Orrella dioscoreae: one gene and its partner. The protein of the gene in region 2 binds, or shares a complex with, the protein of the main gene of each other region. Links are inferred from orthologs where the notes say so. Each region holds a gene or a part of one and is shown on either strand. Other genes may lie near its edges. The genes, in order: pmbA and tldD.

Region 1 (7,091 bases), 1.1 Mb from region 2 along the record:
CACCTGCTTCATGGGCGATGCCGGCATGCGGCCCCTGCGCCGGCGCCTGGACGACGCCGGCACGCCCGCCTTCCGCACGCCCGAGTCGGCGGCGGACGCCTTCGGCGTGCTGGCCACGCACCACTACAACCAGCAGCTGCTGCTGCAGACCCAGCCGCCCGAGCCGCCCGGCCGTCCGCCCGATCTGGGCCAGGCACGCGCCATCGTGGCCGCCGCGCGCGCGGCGGGCCGCCGTGAACTGAACCAGGACGAGTGCGAGGCCCTGCTGCGCGCCTTCGACGTGCCGGTGCGCATCGCCGAGCCCGACGCGTCGCCCCCCGACGACGCGCTGGCCGTGCCGGCCGCCATCCGCGTGGAGACCGGCGCACGTTTCGGGCCCGTGCTGCGCCTGGGCGTGGGCGGTCCGGCGGGCGTGCTGGACGTGTCCGATCGGGGCATGGACCTGCCGCCGCTCAATGCCTTCCTGGCACGCCAGCTGATCGAGCGCAGCCGCCTCTGGCGCCGCGTGCTGTCGGGCAGCGCCACGCCCGCCGCGCTGGACGCCTTGCGCGGCGTGCTGGAGCAGGTGTCCGACCTGGTCACCGAGCTGCCCGACGTCGAGACGCTGGCGCTGGACCCGCTGCATGTAGGCGACAGCGCGCTGACCGCGGGCGGCGTGTGCATGGTGCTGCGCGAACAGGCGGCCTGCGATTCCCCGCAGGCGCATGGCTATCCGCACATGGCCATCCATCCCTATCCCACGCGCTGGGTGCAGGCGCGCGCCTTCGCGGATGGCACGCCGTGGGTGGTGCGGCCGATCCGGCCCGAGGATGCGGAGGCCCTGCAGGCATTCACGCGCGGGTTGTCCGAGCGCACGCGCTACATGCGTTTCGTGTCGATGATGCGCGAACTCACCCCGCGCATGCTGGCGCGCTACACGCAGGTGGACTATCACCGCGAGCTGGCGCTGGTGGCGACCACGCAGGTGCCCAACCCGGAGCATCGCGGCCATCCGCGCGAAATCATCATCGGGCTGGCGCACTATCTGCGCAATCCGGATGGGCGGGGCGCGGAATACGCCCTGGTCATCGGCGATGACTGGCAGCGCCGCCGCCTGGGCTTCGACCTGATGTCGGTGCTGATCGAGGCCGCGCGCGAGCAGCGCCTGGAATACATCGACGGCCTGGTGCTGGCCAACAACCGGCCAATGCTGGCGCTGATGACGCGGCTGGGTTTCGTCAACGACGTCGACGAGGAAGATCCGCAGATGCGCCGGGTCTGGCTGGACCTGGCGACGGCGGGGCCGCCGCCGGCCTAGTAGTCCGTGGGTGCGATGCCCGCGGTGTCAGGCGCTTACTTCAGGACCTGCTTGAGGAAGGCCGCGATGTCCTGCACTTCGGGCATGCAGACCGAGTGCGGCATCGGATACGTGTGCCATTGCACCGAATAGCCCAATTGTTCCAGCGCCGTGCGCGAGGCCTCGGCGCGCGCCAGCGGCACGACGGGGTCGTGCAGGCCATGGGCCAGGAAGATGGGGGTGGTGCTGTTGGCGGTGTGGCGTTCGCCCGCCGCGGTGTCGATGAGCGGCAGGTAGCCCGACAGGCCGACCAGGCCGGCCAGTTTTTCCGGATGGCGCAGGCCCGTGTGCAGCGTCATCGCGCAACCTTGCGAGAAGCCCGCCAGCACGATGTTCCGCGTGGGAATGCCGCGCGCGTTCTCGCGGGCGATCAGGGCCTGGACGGCCTGCGCCGACAGCGCGATGCCTGCGCCGTCTTCCTGGCGTGACAGGTCCACCACGCGGATGTCGTACCAGGAACGCATGGCCATGCCGCCGTTGATGGTGACGGGCTGCACCGGCGCATTGGGGAACACGAAGCGCACGGCCGGCGTGGCGTCCAGGCCCAGCTCGGGCACGATCGGCACGAAGTCGTTGCCGTCGGCGCCCAGGCCGTGCAGCCAGATGACAGCATGGGTGGGAGTCGTGCCGGTTTCGCGTTCGATGGTGTCCAGCAGGGCGGAGGTCATGGTGTGAGGCTCGTGTCGCGGGTGAAAGAAAGGAGGCGGGTCAGGGCGCCGGGATCATGCCCTTCAGCTCCTGGAAGAGCGCGCGGTAATGCTTGCGCTGCGGCTCGCGGCCCTGCGTCAGGGCGGCGTTGGCGGCGGCTTCCTTGCGGCCTTCGCGGATCAGGGTGCGCAGGCGCTGGATGTCGGCGCCCGGATGGTCGGCCAGCAGCCCGGTCAGGGCGTCGTCATCGGCCAGCAGCCTGTCGCGCAGGGTTTCCAGGCGGTGCATGTGGGCGGTCTGCTCGCGCGAGCCCTTGGCCCAGTCGTGCAGTTGCTGGCGGATCTCGTCGGCGGGCGCGTCGCGCATCAGCTTGCCGACGAAGTGCACCTGGCGGCGGCGGCCGCCGTGGCTGGTGATGCGTTGGGCTTCGCGGATTTCCTGGTACAGGCGCTCGGACAGCGGCAACTGCTTCAGGCGGTCGACCGGCAGGTCGATCAGCTCCTTGCCCAGGTCGAGCAGGGCGTGCATGTCGCGCTTGACCTGCGATTTGCTGGGTCGGTCGTCGAAATCGTCGTACGCGTCGTCGTGGTCGGGGGTATCGGAATGGGCGTGCATGGCGTGGAGGAGCCTGGCGGTGGCGGGCGGAAATAAACGGGCCGGGAAAGGGCCCCAAAAAAAGGCCAAAAAAAGGCCGGAACAGGGGCTGGACGCGGGCCCGGAGACAGGACGGCAGGCGGGACGGGCCGGAACCGCCCGGGCGGGGCGCGGTTCGCGCGCGGTCCGGCGACTTGGCTATGATACCCGTCTCACCGCAACGGACAGCCATGGCAAACGCTCAACACTCCCTTCCCATCCAGGCCAACCAGGCGCGTTTCCGCGAACTCGTGCAGCAGGCGCTGGACCACGCGCGTACGCTGGGCGCAAGCGATGCCGCCGCCGAGGTGTCGGAAAGCCAGGGTCTGGCGGTCACAGTGCGCAAAAAGGACGTCGAGACGGTCGAGCAGACCCGCGACCGTTCGCTGGACGTGACGGTCTATGCCGGCCAGCGGCGCGGCTCGGCCTCCACCTCCGATTTCTCCGAGGCTGCCTTGCGGGAAACCGTCGAGGCTGCCTGGCACATCGCCCGCTACACCGCGGAAGACCCGGTGGCCGGCCTGCCCGACGCCGACCTGCTGGTGCAGGAACCCCAGGACCTGTCGCTGCACTATCCCTGGACGATCTCCGCGGAAGAGGCCGCCAGGCTGGCCCTGCGCGCCGAACGTGCCGCGGCCGACACCGACGCGCGCATCACCAACACCGATGGCGCCAGCGTCAGCACCTACGAAGGCCACTTCGTGCTGGGCAACACGCGCGGCTTCCTGGCGGGCTACCCCTATTCGCGCCACAGCCTGTCGGCCGCGCCCATCGCCGGACGCGGCGCGCACATGCAGCGCGACTACTGGTACACCAGCGACCGCGACGCCAGCAAGCTGGCCGACCCCGAGGCCGTGGGCCGCTATGCCGCGGAGCGCGCGCTGTCGCGCCTGTCGGCCCGCCGTATCAAGACGGGCAAGTTTCCGGTGCTGTTCGAAGCGCCGCTGGCCCTCGGCCTGCTGGGCGCGCTGACGCAGGCCACCAGCGGCGGGGCGCTGTACCGCAAGGCCAGCTTCCTGGTCGATGCGCTGGGCAAGCCCGTGCTGGCCGATCACCTGGACGTGGCCGAGGATCCTTTCGTGCCCGGCGCGATGGGCAGTTCGCCCTTCGACGACGAGGGGGTGCGCACCCAGGCCCGCAAGGTGGTCGAGGCCGGCGTGCTGCAGGGCTACTTCCTGTCCAGCTACACCGCCCGCAAGCTGGGCATGGTGTCCACGGGCAACGCGGGCGGCTCGCACAACCTGACGCTGCGCTCGCGCCTGACGCGTCCCGATGACGACTTCCGCGCCATGCTGCGCAAGCTGGGCACGGGTTTCCTGGTGACCGAGCTCATCGGGCAGGGGGTGAACTACGTCACGGGCGACTATTCCCGCGGCGCTTTCGGCTATTGGGTCGTCAATGGCGAAATCCAGCACGCCGTGCAGGAAGTCACCATCGCGGGCAACCTGGCCGAGATGTTCCGGCAGATCGTGGCCATCGGCGCCGACGAGATCTGCCGTGGCACCAAATGCACCGGTTCCATCCTGATCGAACGGATGGCGGTGGCGGGCGCCTGAGCCTGTCCGCAGGGGGCTACCGCTTGCCGCCCTGTTGCGCCCCCGCCATGCCGGCTTGTCCGGGATGGCGGGCTAAGGCCTTGACAGGTTTACAGAAAGTTGTTCTGTGCTAGAATCACCGGCTTACCTTGGAAAAGGTGTCAGGTGCACGGGCGAAATTTCTAACGCTTCAGGCCACGAACCTTCCCACGGTAGCGCCGCCAGGTAGATATGCGGTAAGTGCGGCAATTTGCGTTTCAGAGCCTCTCGGCTCACCCAGAGACGCACCCAAAAGCACACGCAGCATTTCAGCAACCCGGTGGTGAAACCGCCAGCCTGTCCCTTTTTGGGCGGATGGCACAAATCCATATTTATTCTTAGGAACCATCATGAAGACCTTTGTGGCCAAGCCGCATGAAGTCAAGCGTGACTGGTTTGTGATCGACGCCAAGGGCAAAGTCCTCGGTCGTGTGGCCAGCGAAGTCGCACGCCGTCTGCGCGGTAAGCACAAACCTGAATTCACGCCCCACGTGGATACGGGCGACTACATCGTCATCATCAACGCTGCCGATATCGTCGTCACCGGAACCAAGGCGCAAGACAAGAAGTACTTCCGCCACACCACCTACCCGGGCGGTATCCGCGAGACCAACTTCGAGAAGCTGCAACAGCGCTTCCCCGGCCGCGCCATCCAGAAGGCTGTCAAGGGCATGCTGCCCAAGGGTCCCCTGGGCTACGCCATGATCAAGAAACTCAAGGTGTACGCCGGTGCCGAGCACCCGCACACCGCCCAGCAGCCCCAGCCGCTGGATTTCTAAGGAAGGCCCATCATGATCGGTAACTGGAACTACGGAACCGGCCGCCGCAAGACTTCGGTGGCGCGCGTGTTCCTCAAGAAGGGCACGGGCAAGATCGTCGTCAACGGCAAGCCTGTTGATGAATACTTCGCTCGCGAAACGGGCCGCATGGTCGTGCGTCAGCCGCTCGAGCTGACCGGCCACCTGGAGTCGTTCGACTTCCACGTGAACGTGCATGGCGGCGGCGAAAGCGGCCAGGCCGGCGCGGTCCGCCACGGCATCACCCGTGCGCTGATCGACTACGACGCCGCGTTGAAGCCCACGCTGTCCAAGGCTGGCTTCGTGACGCGCGATGCCCGTGAAGTCGAACGTAAGAAGGTCGGCTTCCACAAGGCGCGTCGTCGCAAGCAGTTCAGCAAGCGCTAATCCCGTCTGCTGTACGAAAAAAAGGCCGCGCAAGCGGCCTTTTTTCCATTCCGCGCGCGGGTGCAGGCCTGGCGCCGCAAGGCGGTTTCCTGCTCCCCACGCGCACGGCTGTCATGCCGGGACGCGTTAATATCGTCGTCCGTCGCATAGGAAAACGCACATGGCCTCGACCCCCCAATCCCGCATCAAAGTCGGCATCGTCGGCGGCACCGGTTACACCGGCGTCGAACTGCTGCGCCTGCTCTCCCAGCACCCGCACGTGGAACTGACCGCGATCACCTCGCGCAAGGAAGACGGCATGCCGGTGGCCGAGATGTATCCCAACCTGCGCGGCCGCGTCGACCTGGCGTTCTCCTCGCCGGACAAGGCGCCGCTGTCGGGTTGCGACGTGGTGTTCTTCGCCACGCCGCACGGCGTGGCCATGGCCCAGGCGCGCGAACTGTTGGATGCCGGCGTGCGCGTCATCGACCTGGCGGCCGACTTCCGCCTGAAGGACATCCCCACTTTCCAGAAGTGGTACAAGATCGACCACGCCTGCCCCGACGTGCTGGAAGAGGCCGTCTACGGCCTGGTGGAACTGGATCGCGCCGGCATCTCTCGCGCGCGCGTCATCGGCAACCCCGGCTGCTATCCCACCACGGTGCTGCTGGGCCTGGCCCCCGTGCTCGAGGGCGGCGCCCGCATCGACACGCGCCACATCATCGCCGACTGCAAGTCGGGCGTCACGGGCGCCGGCCGCAAGGCCGAGGTCCATACCCTGTTCTCGGAAGCCAGCGACAACTTCAAGGCCTACGGCGTGGCGGGCCACCGCCATCACCCGGAAATCTCCGAGCAGCTGGCGCGCCTGAACGGCGGCCCGGTGGGCCTGGTGTTCGTGCCGCACCTGGTGCCGATGATCCGGGGCATGTTCTCCACCCTTTATGCCCGCATCCTGCCCGACGCCATGGACACCGACTTCCAGGCGCTGTTCGAGGCCCGTTACGCCAACGATCCTTTCGTGGACGTGCTGCCTGCCGGCGCGCTGCCCGAGACACGCTCGGTGCGTGCGTCCAACACCCTGCGCATCGCCGTCCAGCGTCCGGGCAACGGCGACCAGCTGATCGTGCTGGTGGTGCAGGACAACCTGGTCAAGGGCGCGTCCGGCCAGGCCGTGCAGAACATGAACCTCATGTTCGGCCTGCCCGAAACCGCCGGCCTCGACCAGGTCGCCATCCTGCCCTGATTCCAGGGCAGCCGGCAGGGCCAGCCATCGCCGCCGGGGCGGGGGGAACCTCCGTCACCCGGCAGGGTCTGTCCTGGGTCTGCCGTTTTCAGGGATTCCCGCGTCACCATGAAGTCTTCCGAGCCGGAGGTGTCCACGCCCTCCGCCCAGCCGGCCACGCCGTCGCCCGCCGCGCAGGCGTCCGCGGGCCGGGTCCGTCACCTGCTGTGGCTCTTGGTCGTCCTGCTCGCCCTGGGCGTGGGCGCGGCGGCCGGATACCGGGCCGCCGCCCTGTATCTGGACCAGGATCGCGCTGCCATCTCCAAGGAGCAGCTCACCGCCTTGCGCGCCAGCGTGGCCCAGCGCGAGGCCGAGATCCGCTTCCTGCGCGCGCAGCTCGATTCCTCCGATGGCGAGATCGCCGTCGAGCGCGCCGCCCGCAAGGAGCTGGAAACCCAGTTGCTGGGGCAGCAGACCGAGCTGGGCCGCGTGCGCGACCAACTGGCGTTCTATGA
Region 2 (7,069 bases):
CTTGTTGGGTGGGCGACGCAGGCGTGGCCGCGATGCCTGTCTCGACGATGGCGCTCATGCAGGGAAGATATCCTGGACCACCACGCTTGCGCAGGCCCGGATTTTCCCTAGGGACGGGTCTTCCCGAGGCGCTTGCGCGCCTCGTTGAAGCGTTTCCTTACCAAGACACGATCTTGCCGGGATTGAGGATGTTGTTGGGGTCGAAGGCGTGCTTCAGGCTGCGCATGAGCGCCAGCGCGTCCTCGCCATGTTCCTGAGCCATGAACTGCATTTTGTGCAGGCCCACGCCGTGCTCGCCCGTGCAGGTGCCGTCGGCCTCGATGGCCTGGCGCACGATGGCATGGTTAATGCGCTCGGATTCGTCCCATTCGGCCTGGCTGTCCGGGTCCAGCAACATCAGCACGTGGAAGTTGCCATCGCCCACGTGCCCCACGATGGTCGAGGGAAAGCTGGCCGCGGCCAGGGCCTGCGCCGCGGCACCCACGCACTCGGCCAGACGCGAGATCGGCACGCATACGTCGGTGGTGCTGGCGCGGCACCCCGGGCGCAGTTGCAGGCCCGCGAAATACGCGTTGTGCCGCGCGGTCCACAGGCGGTTGCGGTCTTCCGGGCGCTCGGCCCATTCGAAGTCCTTGCCGCCATGCTCGCGCGCCAGGTCCTGCACCAGGCCCGCCTGCTCCTGCACGCCCGCGGGGCTGCCATGGAACTCGAACACCAGCATGGGCGACTCGCGCAGCGTCATCTTGCTGTGCAGGTTCACGCTGCGCACCGCGGCGGCATCCATGAACTCCACGCGCGCGACCGGCACGCCCAGCTGGATGGTCTCGATCACGCACTGCACGGCGGCGTCCAGCGAATCGAAATTACAGACCGCCGCGGCCACGGCCTCGGGCTGCGGATAGAGCCGCACGGTGACTTCGGTGATGATGCCCAGCGTGCCCTCGCTGCCCACGAACACGCGGGTCAGGTCGTAGCCCGCGGACGACTTGCGCGCGCGGCTCGCCGTGCGGATCACGCGGCCATCGGCGGTGACCACCGTCAGGCTCATGACGTTTTCGCGCATCGTGCCGTAGCGCACGGCGTTGGTGCCCGAGGCGCGCGTAGCGGCCATGCCGCCCAGGCTGGCATCCGCGCCCGGATCGATGGGGAAGAAGAGACCCGTGTCGCGCAGGTTCTCGTTCAGCTGCTTGCGGGTCACGCCCGCCTGCACCGTGGCGGTCAGGTCCTCGGCATTGACCGAGACGATCTGGTTCATGGCCTGCAGGTCCAGGCTGATGCCGCCCTCGATGGCCAGCAGATGGCCTTCCAGCGACGAGCCCGAACCATAGGGAATCAGCGGAATGCCGTGCGCGTTGCACAGGCCCGCGACGAAAGCCACGTCATCCGTGCCCTGGGCGAACACCACCGCGTCGGGCAGCATGGCGGGATAGGGCGACTCGTCGCGGCCGTGGTGCTCGCGCACGGCCTCGGCGCGCGACAGGCGGTCGCCGAAGCGCGCCTGCAGGGCCTCCCACATGGCATCGGGAACGGGGCGGCGCAGACGCTGGCCTTCAGTCAGGGCATTCATTGGGGGTCTTCCTGGCGGGTATTTCTGGCCGGTATTGCTGGCGGATACGGGCGCCGCCTCGGGCGCCACTGGATAGCGGCCCAGTATACGCCCGGCGATTTCCCGGGCGTGCGGGCCGGCCCAAGCGGCGCCGGCCCTCTGCTGTCCGACCATCGGCCGGGGAGCCTTTTGCCGCCGGGCCGCCCCAAGGCAAATGCGCCCCCCCTCGGGGGCAGCAAGCCGAAGGCGCAGCGTGGGGGTACCTTACTTGCCGGTGCTCGACAGGGCCGACCGGCGACCCTGCACGGCTTGGGCCAGGCGCTCCAGTACCTTCACCGAGGCATCCCAATCGATGCAGCCGTCGGTGATGCTCTGGCCGTAGACCAGCGGCTGGCCGGGCACCAGGTCCTGGCGGCCGCCCACCAGGTGGCTCTCGATCATCACGCCCACGATGCGCTGGTCGCCGGCTTCCATCTGGCGCGCCACGTCATCCATGACCATCGGCTGATTCTCGGGCTTCTTGCTGCTGTTGGCATGGCTGGCGTCGATCATCACGCGCTGCGCCAGGCCTGCCTTGGCGATGTCCTGGCAGGCCGCCTCCACGCTGGCCGCGTCATAGTTCGGCGCCTTGCCGCCGCGCAGGATCACGTGGCAATCCTCGTTGCCCTCGGTGGACACGATGGCCGAGTGGCCGCCCTTGGTCACCGACAGGAAGTGGTGCGGCTGCGATGCGGCCTTGATGGCGTCGACCGCGATCTTCACGTTGCCATCGGTGCCGTTCTTGAAACCGACCGGGCACGACAGGCCCGAGGCCAGTTCGCGGTGCACCTGGCTTTCCGTGGTGCGCGCGCCGATGGCGCCCCAGGACACCAGGTCGGCGATGTATTGCGGGGTGATCATGTCCAGGAACTCGCAGCCGGCCGGCACGCCCTGGGCGTTCAAGGCCAACAGTAGCTCGCGCGCGCCGCGCAGGCCCTTGTTGATGTTGAAGCTGCCGTCCATGTCCGGATCGTTGATGAGCCCCTTCCAGCCCACCGTGGTGCGGGGCTTCTCGAAGTAGACGCGCATGACGATTTCCAGCTCGCCGCGCAGCTTCTCGCGCAGCGGCAGCAGGCGGCTGGCGTATTCGTGGGCGGCCTTGGGATCGTGGATCGAGCAGGGCCCGATCACCACGACCAGGCGGTCGTCCATGCCGTGCAGGATGCGGTGCAGCGCCTGGCGGGTGCCGTGCACCAGCTCCGACACGGCGGGGGTACACGGGTACTCGCGCATCGTGTGCGAGGGCGGGGCAAGCTCCTTGATTTCACGGATACGTTGATCGTCGGTATTGTGTGACACGGTAAGGCTCCAGGGGTCGGTCATGCAGGGTCAGGGTTCGGCGCCGACTTCTGGAAAAGCCCGCCAGACACGGCTGGCGGACGAAAAAAAACCGCCAGCGGTTTCCGCTGGCGGCTTTTTCAGGAATCGGACTAGGCTTTAGGCTACGCGCGATCCTTCCTCCGCCAGCGGCATCGGAAAAGCAAAATAAAAATAAAATCGGGCGAACGCGTTTTGCATAGTGCAGCGATGGTAGCACGGTTTTTCTTACTGCCAGTGACAGTCGCATGACGGCAAGACACCCCCCGCCAGGACAAGCCCGCCGGCAGGGCATGCTAAAACCTGCCCATGACACGCCTGAAAACACTGTCGCGCACGGGTCTCGTCTTCACCGCCCTGTACTTCACGGCCTTCTTCGCACAACCCTCCCCCGGGAACTGCGGCTTCCTTGGCTGCGACTTCGGCAAGTACCTGCTGGCCCTGCCCTGGAATGCGCTGATCCCGACTGACTGGCTCACGGAGAAGCAAGGCTCGCACCTCGGCGCGATGGTCAATGCCGTGCTGATGTATCAACTGGGGCGTTTTCTCGCCTGGTTCACGCGCAGGGCGCGGGAAACCCGCGCAGACATCCGTGACGCCCAACGTGGCCCCCCCTTTGGCACCGCCGCAGGCACCCACGGTCAAGGTCCAGCCGAAAGACCCCGCCTGATTCAGGCCGTCCCGCCCACCGTCAGCCCGTCCATGCGCACGGTCGGCATGCCCACGCCCACCGGCACGCTCTGGCCGTCCTTGCCGCAGGTGCCCACGCCGCTGTCAAGCGCCAGGTCGTTGCCGATCAGGCTGACCTGGTTCATGGCCTCGGGACCGCTGCCGATGAGCGTCGCGCCCTTGACCGGATAGGTGACCTTGCCGTTCTCGATCATGTAGGCCTCGGAGGCCGAGAACACGAACTTGCCGCTGGTGATGTCGACCTGGCCGCCGCCGAAGTTGACGGCATAGAGACCGCGCTTGACCGAGGCAATGATTTCCTCGGGCGGCGTCTGGCCGGCCAGCATGTAGGTATTGGTCATGCGCGGCATCGGCAGGTGCGCGAACGATTCGCGCCGGCCGTTGCCGGTGGCGGCGGTCTTCATCAGGCGCGCGTTCAGCGTGTCCTGCATATAGCCGCGCAGGATGCCGTCCTCGATCAGGACGTTGCGCTGGCTGGGGTTGCCCTCGTCATCGACGTTCAGCGAGCCGCGGCGGTCGGGCAGCGTGCCGTCGTCCACCACGGTGACGCCCTTGGACGCCACGCGCTCGCCGATGCGGCCCGAGAACACGCTGGAACCCTTGCGGTTGAAGTCGCCTTCCAGGCCGTGGCCCACGGCCTCGTGCAACAGGATGCCGGGCCAGCCCGAGCCCAGCACCACGGTCATCTCGCCGGCAGGCGCCGGACGCGCTTCCAAGTTGACCATGGCTTCATGCACGGCGCGCTCGACATAGCCGCGCAGGACATCGTCGGTGAAATACGCCAGGCCGCTGCGTCCGCCGCCGCCGCCATGTCCCATTTCACGGCGGCCATCGCGCTCGGCGATGACGGTCACCGACAGGCGCACCAGCGGCCGCACGTCGGCGGCCAGGCGGCCGTCGCTGCCCGCCACCAGCACCACATCGTATTCGGCGCCCAGGCCGGCCATCACCTGGATCACGTGCGGATCGCGCGCGCGCGCCATCTTTTCCACGCGCTCGAGCAGCGCGACCTTCTCGGGCGCGGTCAGCGTGGTCAGCGGATCGATGGGCGGGTACAGCGCCAGGCCGGGCGCGGAGGACTGCGCCGCCACGCGCGCCTTGCCGGCGCCCTGGCGCGCGATGCTGCGCACGGCATGCGAGGCCGACATCAGCGCATCGGACGACAAGGTGTCGGAATAGGCGAAGGCGGTCTTCTCGCCGCTGACGGCGCGCACGCCCACGCCCTGGCCGATGGAGAAGCTGCCGGTCTTGACGATGCCTTCTTCCAGGCTCCAGCCTTCGCTGCGCGTGTACTGGAAATACAGGTCGGCGTAATCGACCTTGTGGGTGAATATCTCGCCCAGCGCGCGCGCCATGTCGGCCTCGGTCAGGCCCCAGGGGTCGAGCAGCAGCGACTTGGCGGTGGCGAGGCTGGCGATGGCGGGATCGGTAACTTTCATCAGGTCAGGACTTTGCTCTAAAGGACACGGTGGCGCCAGGCCGGCAAGGAGGTTCGCACGGACTCCAGGCGCTCGGCATCTATCGTACCTCCAACGACGCCCGGACCTTCCGGCAGGACGTCCAGGATATCGCCCCACGGGTCGACCAGCATGGAATGCCCCCACGTGCGGCGGCCGTTGGGATGGCGCCCGCCCTGCGCCGGCGCCAGCACGTAGCACTGGTTCTCGATGGCCCGCGCGCGCAGCAGCAGCTCCCAATGGGCCTGCCCCGTCGTATAGGTAAAGGCCGCGGGCACCAGCAGCAGGCTGGACGTGCGCAGGGCCCGATAAAGCTCAGGAAAACGCAGGTCATAGCACACGGACAGGCCGACCGTGCCACCGGGGCTCTCGAAACTGCGGACTTCGCCGCCTGGACGAATGGCCAGGGACTCGTCGTACGACTCCTGTCCGCGCGTGAAATTGAAAAGATGGATCTTGTCGTAACGCGCGCATTGGGTGCCGTCCGGATCGAAAACCAGCATCGTGTTGAATACCCGGTCGGGATCGGGAGAGCGCAAGGGCAAGGTGCCGCCCGCCAGCCAGATACCGTGCCGGCGCGCGGTTTGCGCCAGGAATTCCTGTATCGGACCGCTGCCCTCTTCCTCCTGGATCGCCAGTTTGTCGCGGTCGGCCCGCCCCATGAAGCAGAAGTATTCGGGCAGCGCCACCAGCCGCGCGCCTTGCGCCGCGGCCGTCGCAATCAACTCGCCTGCCTGCGCCAGGTTTTCGTCGCGATCCGGCGTGGAAACCATCTGTACGGCAGCGACATGAAAATGTCCGTCGGGACTTGTACTGCAGGAATCAGGCATGTTCGTTCCATCTGTTGAGGAAAAAATATAACAAAAGGCTTAAAACCCGTCATTGGAAAAGCCACAGAATACAAAATCAAACATTTTCAGGGTGTTAGCGCGCAGGGAAAATGTCCTTTGTATATATAATTCTGGCATTCGCCAAACAGGATGGTAAATACCCGACGTGCTGTTTGGCGAGCATCCACTCACTAAAGGAATACCAAATGGCCCGCGAATCCTATTCCCTGCTCCAGGCGAAGATCGAGAAGGAAATCAGCAAGCTGCAAAAGAAAAAGGAATCATTGCAGGCAAAACGCCGCAAGCCCGTGATGGACTCGATCGTGCGCTCCATGCGTGAATATGACATCTCCCCCGAAGACGTGGCCACCGCTTTCGGCAAGACCGCAGCCCGCCGCGGCACCGCCACTGGCGCCGCCCGCAAGACCGGCGCCGCCGTCGCCAAGAAAACCGTCGCCCCCAAGTACCGCCATCCCGACACCGGCGAAACCTGGAGCGGCCGTGGCAAGCCCCCGCGCTGGCTGGCAGCCGCCGAGGAACAAGGCGCCAAGCGCGAGTCTTTCCTTATTCAGCAGCCGGCAGCCTGAGCCGGCTCATGCCGTCCCGGTTGAAGGACCAGCAAAAAGGAGCACATCGTGCTCCTTTTTTTGCGTGCTCGTTCTTGAAGCAGGCGCCAGCCGGGCACGTGTTCAGTCGGTGCGGTAACGCACCTCGCGCTGCTGGCCGTTATTCTGCGGAAAATCGTCGAAAATGGCCCGAACCAGATAAGGCATGAGGCGCACCATGTCATCCGAGCGGCCCAGCGACATGGCGCTGGCGCGATAAACCTCCGCATTGTTGCGCGTGGTGTCGCGGATTTCCACGGTCAGGGTATTGCGCCAGGCTTCCATATTCACTGGCGCCCAATGCGGGCCGTAATAGCCGACGCCGCCCCAGCCGCCCCCCCAGCCACGCCGCCCGTAGTAGCCATACCCGCCAGGATAGGCAAAATAGGGATCGAAGAAGGGATCACGCGGCTCGGCCACCGTCACCTGGGTGCGTTCGCTGCCATAGGTGAAGCGCACGGCGAAACGGGCCGACTTGGGGTCCTGCCCTTCGACCAGGCCGGTGGCGCCAATGGCGGCGCGCACCATGTCGCGATAGGTCTGGTACTCCAGCGACTCGCCCAAGCCATTGGCGGGCGTGTCGAA

Evidence for each region.
Region 1: the proteins of tldD (region 2) and pmbA are in contact, whole or in part, in a solved structure (PDB 5NJ9), measured with the Escherichia coli proteins. The link is inferred for Orrella dioscoreae from one-to-one orthologs.

The regions. Positions count from the first base shown.
Region 1 is NZ_LT907988.1:730,534-737,624, forward strand. Bases 2,026-4,990 are described here. They hold pmbA (metalloprotease PmbA), read left to right. Parts: upstream 2,026-2,808; coding sequence 2,809-4,173; downstream 4,174-4,990. Other genes in these bases: yjgA (ribosome biogenesis factor YjgA), read right to left, coding at 2,045-2,599; rplM (50S ribosomal protein L13), read left to right, coding at 4,542-4,970; rpsI (30S ribosomal protein S9), read left to right, coding at 4,983-4,990. Also shown: ODI_RS03470 (bifunctional acetate--CoA ligase family protein/GNAT family N-acetyltransferase), read left to right, coding at 1-1,297; ODI_RS03475 (alpha/beta hydrolase), read right to left, coding at 1,333-2,004; more of rpsI, read left to right, coding at 4,991-5,375; argC (N-acetyl-gamma-glutamyl-phosphate reductase), read left to right, coding at 5,536-6,597; ODI_RS03505 (DUF6776 family protein), read left to right, coding at 6,706-7,091.
Region 2 is NZ_LT907988.1:1,829,352-1,836,420, reverse strand. What follows is about bases 2,803-5,745. They hold tldD (metalloprotease TldD), read right to left. Parts: upstream 5,032-5,745; coding sequence 3,574-5,031; downstream 2,803-3,573. Other genes in these bases: ODI_RS08515 (carbon-nitrogen hydrolase family protein), read right to left, coding at 5,049-5,745; aroG (3-deoxy-7-phosphoheptulonate synthase AroG), read right to left, coding at 2,803-2,884. In the rest of the region: ODI_RS08540 (FAD-linked oxidase C-terminal domain-containing protein), read right to left, coding at 1-58; ODI_RS08535 (FAD-binding oxidoreductase), read right to left, coding at 158-1,567; more of aroG, read right to left, coding at 1,811-2,802; more of ODI_RS08515, read right to left, coding at 5,746-5,879; ODI_RS08510 (H-NS histone family protein), read left to right, coding at 6,086-6,466; ODI_RS08505 (DUF4136 domain-containing protein), read right to left, coding at 6,569-7,069. UniProt on the Escherichia coli protein: Metalloprotease involved in CcdA degradation. Suppresses the inhibitory activity of the carbon storage regulator (CsrA).